DNA from 2 places in the Streptomyces sp. KM273126 genome. Region 2 is predicted to be linked to the other one. Evidence: riboswitches for the same ligand, from Rfam matches in the RefSeq annotation. Region 2 holds a riboswitch; the other holds the start of a gene.

Region 1 (5,532 bases), 1.6 Mb from region 2:
GACCGCCTCGGGCCCGAGGTCGGCCAGGATGTGCGAGGCACGCGCGAACAGGAAGTCGCCGGTCAGTACCGCGACGGAGTTCCCCCAGCGGGCGTTCGCGCTGGGCACGCTGCGGCGTACGTCGGCCTCGTCCATCACGTCGTCGTGGTACAGCGTGGCCAGGTGCGTCAGCTCGACCACCACGGCCGACGGGACGACCCCCGGGGCGTACGGGTCCCCGAACTGCGCGGCGAGCATCACGAGCAATGGCCGGAAACGCTTGCCACCCGCCCGCAGCAGATGCTGCGCGGCCTCCTGGATGAAGGGGACCTCGCTCTTGGTGGCTTCGAGCAACCCTTCCTCGACAGCCGCCAATCCCGCCTGGACATCGGCTTCCAGAGCCTGGTCCCGCACGCTCACCCCGAACGGCCCGACGACGGTCACGAGGGGTCTCCTGTCTGCTGATGTCTACTGACAGTCACACGGTCGGTCTCATGGTCGATGAACAGTTTGTCGATCTGTCGCTGCCATCACTCGTGTCAGCGTATCCGGTCACCATTCGATCACCACGGGCACCCACCGGCCCCCTGGCGGGACTTCGCTCGACCGAGAGGCGCCCCCGTCATCCGAGTCACTCCGGATTACATCCGGTATGCCCGCGATCAAGGGATGCATACCGATTCGACCCGAATCCCGAGTCGACGCCGCCACCCGAGGCCACCGAAAGCACCGGGACCGGCGAGACCTCCGAGATCACTCCGATGGGCCCGTCGGACTCGATCACCCGCACCCCCACACCGTCACCTCGACACGCGCGCCGACAGCCGGCACCGCTCTCACGCCGGAGCCACTCGAGGGCGGTCGACACGGCCCGCCCGCCGGGCGACCGCTACGGCAACGAGGCCCACCGCACGCAAGGTTCCGGCCACAGGCCCGAGGCCGGCCCCCACCTCCGCGCGACCTCCCCACTCTCCGCGCACTCCACGCCCGAAACACGGAGTTGACCCGCGGGTTCCCGAACACCGGGCGCACGGCTCGTACTTCACGCCCGCTACGGAACGGCAGGCCTCGAACAAGGGGCTGAAGCAGCACCCCGAACGACGAGCCAACCAACAGCCAACTTGTCCGAATTACCGCATTATCGGCGCTTCACCCGGTCCGTTCCGTGAATTGAGTCACGTGGACCCAGAATGCCCCCTCACCCCCACTCGCTCGACTCCTCCTTTGCAGAAAGCAAGTTGAGCGTTATCTTCCGGAAATTTCGAAGGCATCTCCCCCACAAATAGCTGATCAAGGGCGCTTTCAACACGCTTCCGGCCTTGTTCTCGACATGTGCTCTCGCATACGTTCACGGTCAATCCGGACGGAACGCCGAATCCTGCCACCGCCCGGATCCCCACTGACCAACCACTCACGAAGGCAGGAGCGGGGGACCCACGAAGATCGCCGGTCCTCACGAGAGACCGGCTCGGGGTGAAGCCGCGCACGGCACGCACGACGCGTCGCCATGCCTGGCCGGGCACCTTTCCGCCCGAACCCGACAGCTCACCTCGCAGGCGCCGGAGAGGAACAGCGTCATGGCCTCACGAGGCAAGCACCGTCGCCGCCGAACCAACAAGCTCACCCGAGGAGCCGTCATCGCCGGAACCGGCACCGCGGCCCTCGCCCTTCCCTTCCTGAGCGCGACCACCGCGAGCGCCGCGCAGCCGGCCAAGGCTCCCGCCGCCGCCCAGGCCGCCCCGCAGGCCGCGCCCCGGTCCGCGCAGTCCGCAGCCCAGGCCACGTCCCTCACGTATACCGTGACCAAGGGCGACACGCTCTTCCGCATCGCGGACAAGCACGAGGCCCAGGGCGGCTGGCGGAAGATCTACAAGGACAACCGCAAGGCCATCGGCGACAACCCGGACCTGATCCACCCGGGCCTCGGCCTGAAGCTCAAGACGACCAAGGCGAGCGCGGACAGCACGGTCAGCGCGGACAGCACGCAGAGCTCGCAGAGCACGGAGAGCAAGCCCAGCGAGCCGAGCACGACGGCCGACAACACGTCCACGACCGCCGCCGAGCAGTCCTCCGGGTCCGCCAACGACCCCACCCCGGCCTCCGACACGACGTACACGAACGACCTCGACGGGTGGATCCGCCAGGCGCTGGACGTCATGGCCAAGAACGGGATACCCGGGTCGTACGACGGCATCCACCGCAACATCATGCGCGAGTCGTCCGGCAACCCCCAGGCCATCAACAACTGGGACTCCAACGCCGCGAAGGGCACCCCCTCCAAGGGTCTCCTCCAGGTCATCGACCCGACCTTCGCCGCGTACCACGTGGCCGGCACGTCGGACGACCCGTACGACCCGGTCGCGAACATCGTGGCGGCCTGCAACTACGCCGCCGACCGCTACGGCTCGATCGACAACGTCAACGGACCGTACTGATCCGCCAGGCACCTACCGGCCGGGCCGAGCGGGCGATGAGCTCCGCCGGCCCGGCCCGCCCGGCGCCGGTACGGACACGGTTCCGGGCGTGGTTCCGGGCGCCGGATGCGCCGCGGCCCCGCCGCGCGGAAACAGCCGCTCCAGCACCACCGCGATGCCGTCCTCCTCGTTGGACAACGTCACCTCGTCGGCGACGGCCTTGAGTTCGGGGTGGGCGTTGGCCATGGCGACCCCGTGCGCGGCCCAGTCGAACATGGGGATGTCGTTCGGCATGTCCCCGAAAGCGATGGTGTCGGCCGGTCCCAGCCCGAGGTGCCGGGCGGCCAGGGCGAGGCCGGTCGCCTTGGTGATCCCGCATGGCTGGAGTTCGACGGTGCCGGGCCCCGACATGGTGACCGTCGCGAGGGAACCGACCGCTCCGCGGGCCACCGCCGCCAACTCGTCGTCGGACAGGGACGAATGACGCAGCAGCACCTTGCTGATGGGCTCGCACCACAGGTCGTCGCGCCGCTGGACCCGTACGGCGGGAAGAGTCGGATGCGGCATCAGATAGCCCGGCTCGATGAGGGTGAGCCCGTCCACACCGTCCTGGTCGACGGCCGCGTACACCTGCCCGACCTCGGCCTCGATCTTGCCGAGCGCGGTCGCGGCCAGCTCCCGGTCCAGGGTCACCGACCACAGCAGCCGGTCCGCGCCGGCGTCGTACAACTGCGCGCCCTGCCCGCACACCGCGAGCCCCTCGCTCCCGAGGTCCTCCAGCAGGGGGCGCACGCGGGGCGCGGGGCGTCCCGTCACCACCAGGTGCCGCGCGCCCCCGGCCACGGCTCGGGCCAGCGCCGCGCGCGACCTGTCGGAGAGCGTGTCGTCGCCGCGGAGCAGCGTTCCGTCCAGGTCGGTGGCGATCAGAGCGTATGCGGTGCGCGGGTTCATGATCAGAGAATACGGACCGCCGAGGCCCCCCTGTCCGGCGTGAACCGGACGACGTACGTTGACCGTTCGGACATCAGGGGGTCCCGCTCCGCCCGCACGGCGTCGCATGGCACGGGCCCGGGCCCGACGCCCCACCGATCGACGCGCCTCCCGCCGACGGCGTCACCCGAAAGTGACGAACGGGACGCCAGATCCGTGCCGCTCCGTCTCTCTCCCCTCAACAGACTCGCCGCTCCGTCTCTCTCCCCTCGGCAGGCCCGCCGCTCCGCCCGTCTCTCTCCCTCCGGCAGGTCCGCGCCCCACGGCGATCCGTCCCCTCACCCGTGGGCGGCCGCCAGATGCCTGGCCAGCCGGGGCGACGCGAACTCCGTCCCGCACACGAACCGCATCACCGGCCCGTACGACGCCGCCGACGGCAGCCCCGTGAAGTACAGCCCCGGCACGGACGCCCGGTATCCGGCGCCCAGCTTCGGCGTCCCCTGGCTCACCACCAGCTCCGTACGCAGCTCGTGCGCGAGGAAGTCCATCGCGGCGATGTCCACGCGATAGCCGGTCGCCGCGATCACATGGTCGGCCGACAGCTCCTCCGTACGGCCCCCGTGCGTGCGGACCGCCAGCAGCGGGCGCCCGCCGATGACACCGGCACGGACGACCCCCGAGATCTCGCGCACGCCCACCGTGCCCTCGAAGCGCTCGCGCAGCCACCACGCGCCCAGCGGTCCGAGGACGCGGCGGACCAGGTAGTGGCGGGCCTCGGCGGGGAGGTAACGGTAGGGGTGCGGGTAGTAGCTGAGGGCCCACAGCGACCAGGCACGCCCGAAGGGCGACTCCGGGCGGAGCCTGGGCTGGTCCCAGGGCGGTGCCCCGAACGCCACCTTGCCGTGTCCGCGTGAGACCACCCGTACGCGCGCCCCGGCCTCCGCGGCCAGCGCCGCCGTCTCCAGGGCGGACTGTCCCGCGCCGACGACGAGGAGTTCCTTGCCGGCGAACCGGCTCAGGTCGTGGTGCTGCGCGCTGTGCGAAACGGGTCCCGTGGGGCTGGGCCCGTCGGTGGCCGCTCCCCTGAGCTCGGGCGGGAGATGGGCGAGACCGGAGAGCCCGGTCGCCACGACGACGGCCCGCGCCGTGAACGCCTCACCGGAGTCCAGCTTGAGTTCGAAGCCCCTGCCGTCCCCGCGCCGGTCCACGGACACGACGCGCACCCGCTCCAGATCGGGCACCAGATTCTGCTGGAACCACTCCCCGTAGGCGACGAAGGTCTCGACCGGGATGATGTCCTCGTCCGTGACCAGTCGCGGAATGTCCGCCGCGTCGCAGTAGTCGACGAGGGTGTGCCCGCGCTGCGGCGCGTCGATGTTCGAGGCGGCGGGCGTCGACTTGAGCAGCATGCCCGCGGGCATGTGGTCCCGCCAGCTCACCATGGGTTCGCCGAAGACGCGTACGGGAACGCCACGCGCCCGTAGATGCGCGGCGGTGGACAGACCGAACGGCCCGGCGCCGATCACTGCAACCGGATGAATCACGAAGTCCCTCCCCAGGACGCGTTGTGCCTACTTCGTGGTCGAACTGGTCGAGCTGGTCGAACCGGCCAACTGACGGAACTGGTCAACTGACGGATCCGGTCAACGGACGGAACTGGTCAACTGACGGAACCGTTCGGACGGGCCCAACCGGTCGCCCCGCCCCGGCGATTGGTCCGCCACAGTTGATAGAGGTGCTTCGCGCCCGGCCGCACGAAGCGCGCGAGCATCGTGAAGAAGGGCCGCAGGTCGTCACCCGCGAGCCACGCCAGCTCCGTACCACTCGCGCGTGCGGGCGCGTGCGGGGTCGTGTAGCCGCTGCGCCGGTAGGCGATCAGGGCCGGCAGATCGATGTTCTCCACGACGTACCGATGGCCGGCGCGCTGCTCCCCCTCCGGAACCGGCCGCCCGGTCAGATCGAGATGCATGGCGCGGACGACGTCGATCCCGGCCTCGGTCTCGAACAACCGGAACTGCGCGCCCATCCGCGGGTTGAAGTCCAGCAGCTTGTACTGACCGTCCCTCCGGTCGAACCGCAGATCGAGGTCGACGACCCCGCTGAAGCCGATCTCCTTGATGAAACGTGCGGCGAGGTCCGCGAGTTCCGGATTGTCCACGACGTACGCGTTGGCCGTCATGCCCGCGTGGGGCGGCCACGAGCGCACCTT
Region 2 (5,532 bases):
TCCACGCCCGTCCCGCCTCCATCTTCGTCCGGGCCGCCACGGCCTCCGGTATCCCCGTGACGATCGCCAAGGCCGACGGCACCCCCGTCAACGCGGCCTCCATGCTGGGCGTGCTGGGCCTGGGCGCCAAGGGCGGCGAGGAGATAGTGCTCGCCTCCGAGGCCGAGGGCGCGGACGCCGCGCTCGACCGCCTGGCGAAGCTGGTCGCCGAGGGGCTCGAAGAGCTTCCCGAAACCGTCTGAGTGACGCGGCAATAGGCCCGAAAGGCCACCCGCGCACACATCGAAGGGCTCGTCCGAATTATCGGGCGAGCCCTTCGCATTTCCTCTTCGAGGGCAGCAGAAATAATCCCCCGCGAATCCCCCGCCGAATTCGGCCCTCTTTGTATACGGCTCTCCTGTTAATGCCGCAGGCCCGTGATGTTTACGGGATGTTGCGAAGTCCTCACACGCTCGGCGCGGTCGGCCTGACCGGGAAATCGCAGCCGGTGCGCGGCGGTCGCGCGCTCGGCGTGCAGGGCCGTGATCGTGCGGGCCCGCTCGCTGTCGCCGCGCGCCACGGCGTCGACGATGCCGCCGTGCTCGGCCCAGGACTCGACGGGGCCGGCGGGCGCCTCCACCGCGTACATCCAGGCGATCTTGTGGCGCAGCTGGGCGAGCGTCGAGGTCAGCGCGGGGCTGCCGGAGGCCTGGGCGAGCGTCTCGTGGAACCAGCCCCCGAGTGAGCGCAGGTCATCGCTGTTGCCCCGCCTGGCCCGCTCCTGCCCCAGCCTGACCAGGCCCCGCAGCACCTTCAGGTGCGCCTCGGTACGGCGCTGGGCGGCGCGCGCGGCGCCCAGCGGCTCCAGCAGCATGCGCATCTCCAGCAGGTCGGAGGCCTCCTGCTCGGTGGGCTCCGCGACACACGCGCCCGCGTGCCGTCGGGTGACGACGAAGCCCTCGGCCTCCAGCGTGCGCAGCGCCTCACGGACGGGGACTCGGCTGACGCCGTACCGGCGGGCGAGGAGTTCCTCGGTGAGCCGGCTGCCGCGCTCGTAGACACCCGCGACGATGTCATCACGGATCGCCGTGCATACCGAGTGCGCCGGAATACGCATGACCGGACCTCCGCCTTAATCCCCGTGAAACGCCATTGATTGACGTGCGCTCAAGCGACTCTATTGCAGTTGGCCGGAAATTCCGATGCCGGGCCGGAATCCAGGGATATTTTTTGGACAGGAGGCACGTCACAACGACGAAAGCCCCGGCTCGGTGAGCCGGGGCCTCGTAGAGCCTCGTGGTGCCGCTGGGACACGGGCGGACGGCGAGACGTCCGCGGTCGGCGGCGGGCGCGTGCCGTCAGACGTTCACGCCGTGCGAGCGCAGATACGCGACGGGATCCATGTCCGAGCCGTACTCGGCCGTCGAGCGGGCCTCGAAGTGCAGGTGCGGGCCCGTGACGTTGCCGGTCGCCCCGGACAGGCCTATCTGCCGGCCCGGGGTGACCGTCTGGCCGACGGAGACCCCGATGGACGACAGGTGGCCGTACTGCGTGTACGTGCCGTCGTGCATCTTGATGACGATGTTGTTGCCGTAGGCACCGCCCCAGCCCGCCTCGACGACGGTGCCGGAGCCGACCGCGCGGACGACCGTGCCCGAGGAGGCGTGGAAGTCGATGCCGGTGTGGCTGCCGGAGGACCAGGCGGCGCCGCCGGACTTGTAGCCGGTCGAGACGTACGAGCCGCTGACCGGGGCGACGAAGGTGTTGAGGCGCTTGCGCTCGGCCTCACGGGCGGCGCGCGCCTTGGCCTCGCGCTCCTTCTTGGCCGCCTCGGCCGCCTCCTCCGCGCGCCGCTTCGCGAGGGCCTCGGCCTTCCTCTGCGCGGCCGCCTCCGCGGCGGCCTGCTGCTGGGCGACGGCCTGGGCGTCGATCTGTTCGGCCACCGCGTCGCCGATCTCGATGGCCTGGGTGAGCCCGGTCTGTCCGGCGGAGGTGTCCGCGGCGAAGGCGGGGGCGGCCAGCGTGCCGATGACGCCGGAGGTGGTGAGCGCGGCGGCGCCGACGGCCTTCGTGGTCGCGCGCTTCATCCGGCCGGCGCGGCGGTGCTTCCCGGTGGCGCAGGTGAACGCCATGAAGTGGCTGGTCCTTTCCTTCCTTCTCGCCTACCGGGTTAGCTGACGGGTTCGGAGCAGGAAGGTCTCCTACGGTCCCCCTTCACCATGGGAAGGGCGTCCGATTCACCCCAGGGACTGCGATTGGGTCCCCGGCTCCCCTGGCTCGCGCCGTTCGGGGACTCGGCGATGACTGTCCGGTGCCGCGGGTGCGGCGCACTGCTGACGAACAGCCGAACAGACGCTAAGCGGGCCCTCTTTGAAATCACAAACGAAGCAGGGGTTTTGTAGCGCACACCACAGGGCAGACAGGCAACTTCCCCCGCAAAACAGACATCCGGGGCCCTGATGACTCTTTCGTCACCAGGACCCCGGAAGCCGGTGGGCCCGGCTGGGCCCGTGCGGGCGCTCTACTCGGCGCGTACGACGGAGACTTCGCCGATGCCGAGTGCCTTGACGGGCTCCTCGATCTGCGCGGCGTCACCGACGAGGACCGTCACGAGGCGGTCCACCGGGAAGGCGTTCACCACGGCCGCGGTGGCCTCCACGGTGCCGGTCGCGGCGAGCTGCCGGTACAGCGTCGCCTGGTAGTCGTCCGGCAGGTGCTGCTCGACCTGGTCGGCGAGGGTGCTCGCGACGGCGCCGGCCGTCTCGTACTTGAGAGGGGCGACCCCGACGAGGTTCTGCACGGCGACGTCACGCTCGGCGTCGGTGAGGCCCTCGGCGGCGAGGGTGCGCAGCACGGTCCACAGGTCGTCGAGGGCCGGGCCCGTGTTCGGCGTGTCGACGGAGCCGCTGATGGCGAGCATCGCGGCGCCCGAGCCGTCGGGCGCGGAGCGCAGCACCTGGCCGAACGCCCGCACACCGTAGGTGTAGCCCTTCTCCTCGCGCAGGACACGGTCCAGGCGGGAGGTGAGGGTGCCGCCGAGGCAGTACGTGCCGAGCACCTGGGCCGGCCACACTCGGTCGTGGCGGTCGGCGCCGACGCGGCCGATGAGCAGCTGCGTCTGGACGGCTCCGGGGCGGTCGACGATGACGACGCGGCCGGTGTCGTCGGCGGTCACCGCGGGCACGGGGCGCGGCTGGGCCGAGGAGCCGGTCCAGGCGCCCAGGGTGTCGCCGAGCAGCGCGTCCAGGTCGACGCCGGTGAGGTCGCCGACGACGACCGCGGTGGCCGTGGCGGGCCGCACGTGCTTCTCGTAGAAGGCGCGCACGGCCGCCGAGTCGATGCCCTCGACCGTCTCCTCGGTGCCCTGGCGCGGACGCGACATGCGCGAGGTCGCCGGGAACAGCTCCTTGGAGAGCTCCTTCGCGGCACGGCGGGCCGGGTTGGCGGTCTCGTGCGGGATCTCGTCGAGCCGGTTCCGCACCAACCGCTCGACCTCGCTGTCCGCGAACGCGGGGGCCCTCAGGGCGTCGGCGAGCAGACCGAGCGCCTTGGGGAGCCGCGAGACGGGGACTTCGAGGCTGAGACGTACGCCGGGGTGATCGGCGTGCGAGTCGAGGGTGGCGCCGCAGCGCTCCAGCTCGGCGGCGAACTCCTCCGCGGAGTGCTTGTCGGTGCCCTCGGAGAAGGCACGGGCCATGATCGTGGCGACCCCGTCGAGGCCCGTGGGCTCGGCGTCGAGGGGGGCGTCGAGGAGCACCTCGACGGCGACGACCTGCTGGCCGGGGCGGTGGCAGCGCAGCACGGTCAGCCCGTTGTCGAGCGCGCCGCGCTCGGGCGCCGGGAACGCCCAGGGCCTGGCGTCGCCGGCCTGGGGCTGCGGGTGGAAGTCCATGGTCGCGAGCTCGGTCACTTGGCCGACTCCTCGTTCTCGTCGGTCACCGCGGCTTCGGCGGTCTCGTCGGCTTCGTCGGCGTCCCCGCTCCCGGCCGTGATCGGCTCGTACACGAGCACCGCGCGGTTGTCGGGCCGCAGCCGGGCCTGGGCGACGGCCTGGACCTCCTCCGCGGTCACGTCGAGCACGCGCTGGACGGCGGTGAGGGCGAGCTGCGGGTCGCCGAACAGGACGGCGTACCGGCACAGTTCGTCGGCGCGGCCCGCGACCGTGCCGAGCCGGTCCAGCCACTCGCGCTCCAACTGGGCCTGGGCGCGCTCCATTTCCTCGGCCGTGGGGCCCTCGGCGGCGAACCGGGCGAGCTCCTCGTCGACGGCGGCCTCGATGACCGGGACCTCGACGTCGCCGGAGGTCTTCACGTCGAGCCACCCCAGGGAGGGCGCCCCCGCCAGCCGCAGCAGGCCGAACCCGGCGGCGACGGCCGTACGGTCGCGCCGTACGAGCCGGTTGTAGAGGCGGGACGACTCGCCGCCGCCGAGGACCGTCAGCGCCAGGTCGGCCGCGTCGGCCTCGCGCGTGCCGTCCTCCGGGAGGCGGTAGGCCGCCATCAACGCGCGCGCGGGGACCTCTTCCTCCACGACCTCACGCAGCTGCTCGCCGATGGTCTCCGGCAGCGAACCGTCCCGCGGGGCGGGCTTCCCGTCGTGCCCGGGGATGGACCCGAAGTACTTCTCGATCCAGGCGAGCGTCTGCTCCGGGTCGATGTCGCCGACCACGGAGAGCACCGCGTTGTTGGGCGCGTAGTAGGTGCGGAAGAACGCGCGCGCGTCCTCCAGCGTGGCCGCGTCCAGGTCGGCCATCGAACCGATCGGGGTGTGGTGGTACGGGTGGCCGTCCGGGTAGGAGAGGGCGGTCAGCTTCTCGAAGGCGGTGCCGTAGGGGACGTTGTCGTAGCGCTGGCGGCGCTCGTTCTTGACGACGTCCCGCTGGTTCTCCATGGACTCGTCGTCCAGCGCCGTGAGCAGCGAGCCCATGCGGTCGGCCTCCAGCCAGAGGGCGAGCTCCAGCTGGTGGGCGGGCATGGTCTCGAAGTAGTTGGTGCGCTCGAAGCTCGTCGTACCGTTCAGCGAGCCGCCCGCGCCCTGGACCAGCTCGAAGTGGCCGTTGCCCGGCACCTGGGCCGAGCCCTGGAACATCAGGTGCTCGAAGAGGTGGGCGAGGCCGGTGCGGCCCTTGACCTCGTGACGGGAGCCGACGTCGTACCAGAGGCACACCGCCGCGACCGGGGTCAGGTGGTCCTCGGAGAGCACCACGCGCAGCCCATTGGCCAGGCGGTGCTCGGTCGCTGTCAGGCCCCCGGTGCCTGCCTCGGCTGTGGCCGTGTGACCCATGGGCATGTACGTCCCTTCATCGCGGAAGCTGTCGTGGAAAACCGCGCTCTTCCTGCCGGTCCTGCCACTGTATGCAAGCGTGCGGACAGCTGGCGAAGTTCCCGGTTCCCGTACGCCCAGAGCGAGACTCCCGGGTGGGAGTGCGGGGAGTCATGTAGGCCCGGCGCGAGCCGGGGCCAGGGGCCGGGCCGTAGAGGAACTCGGGTGGGCAACTGCTGACAGGCTTGGTCACGGTGTGCCATCAAATGCTCCCTGTGGGTGATATTCTCA

What was found. A riboswitch is a leader RNA that binds a small molecule or an ion and turns the genes downstream of it on or off. The one in region 2 is predicted to bind cyclic di-AMP.
Positions count from the first base shown of each region.
Region 1: it holds a riboswitch for cyclic di-AMP, as region 2 does, so the genes downstream of both, E0500_RS12740 (LysM peptidoglycan-binding domain-containing protein) here and E0500_RS19620 (M23 family metallopeptidase) in region 2, are expected to answer to the same signal.

Region 1 is NZ_SJXB02000001.1:2,958,218-2,963,749, reverse strand. It holds gene E0500_RS12745 (polyprenyl synthetase family protein) at 1-423, opposite strand, end outside; cyclic di-AMP (ydaO/yuaA leader) riboswitch at 1,355-1,551, shown strand; gene E0500_RS12740 (LysM peptidoglycan-binding domain-containing protein) at 1,557-2,414, shown strand; gene E0500_RS12735 (HAD family hydrolase) at 2,427-3,344, opposite strand; gene E0500_RS12730 (FAD-dependent oxidoreductase) at 3,662-4,867, opposite strand; gene E0500_RS12725 (ATP-grasp domain-containing protein) at 4,984-5,532, opposite strand, start outside.
Region 2 is NZ_SJXB02000001.1:4,577,932-4,583,463, reverse strand. It holds gene E0500_RS19630 (HPr family phosphocarrier protein) at 1-242, shown strand, start outside; gene E0500_RS19625 (GntR family transcriptional regulator) at 401-1,096, opposite strand; gene E0500_RS19620 (M23 family metallopeptidase) at 1,338-2,111, opposite strand; cyclic di-AMP (ydaO/yuaA leader) riboswitch at 2,124-2,289, opposite strand; gene E0500_RS19615 (pitrilysin family protein) at 2,501-3,889, opposite strand; gene E0500_RS19610 (pitrilysin family protein) at 3,886-5,262, opposite strand.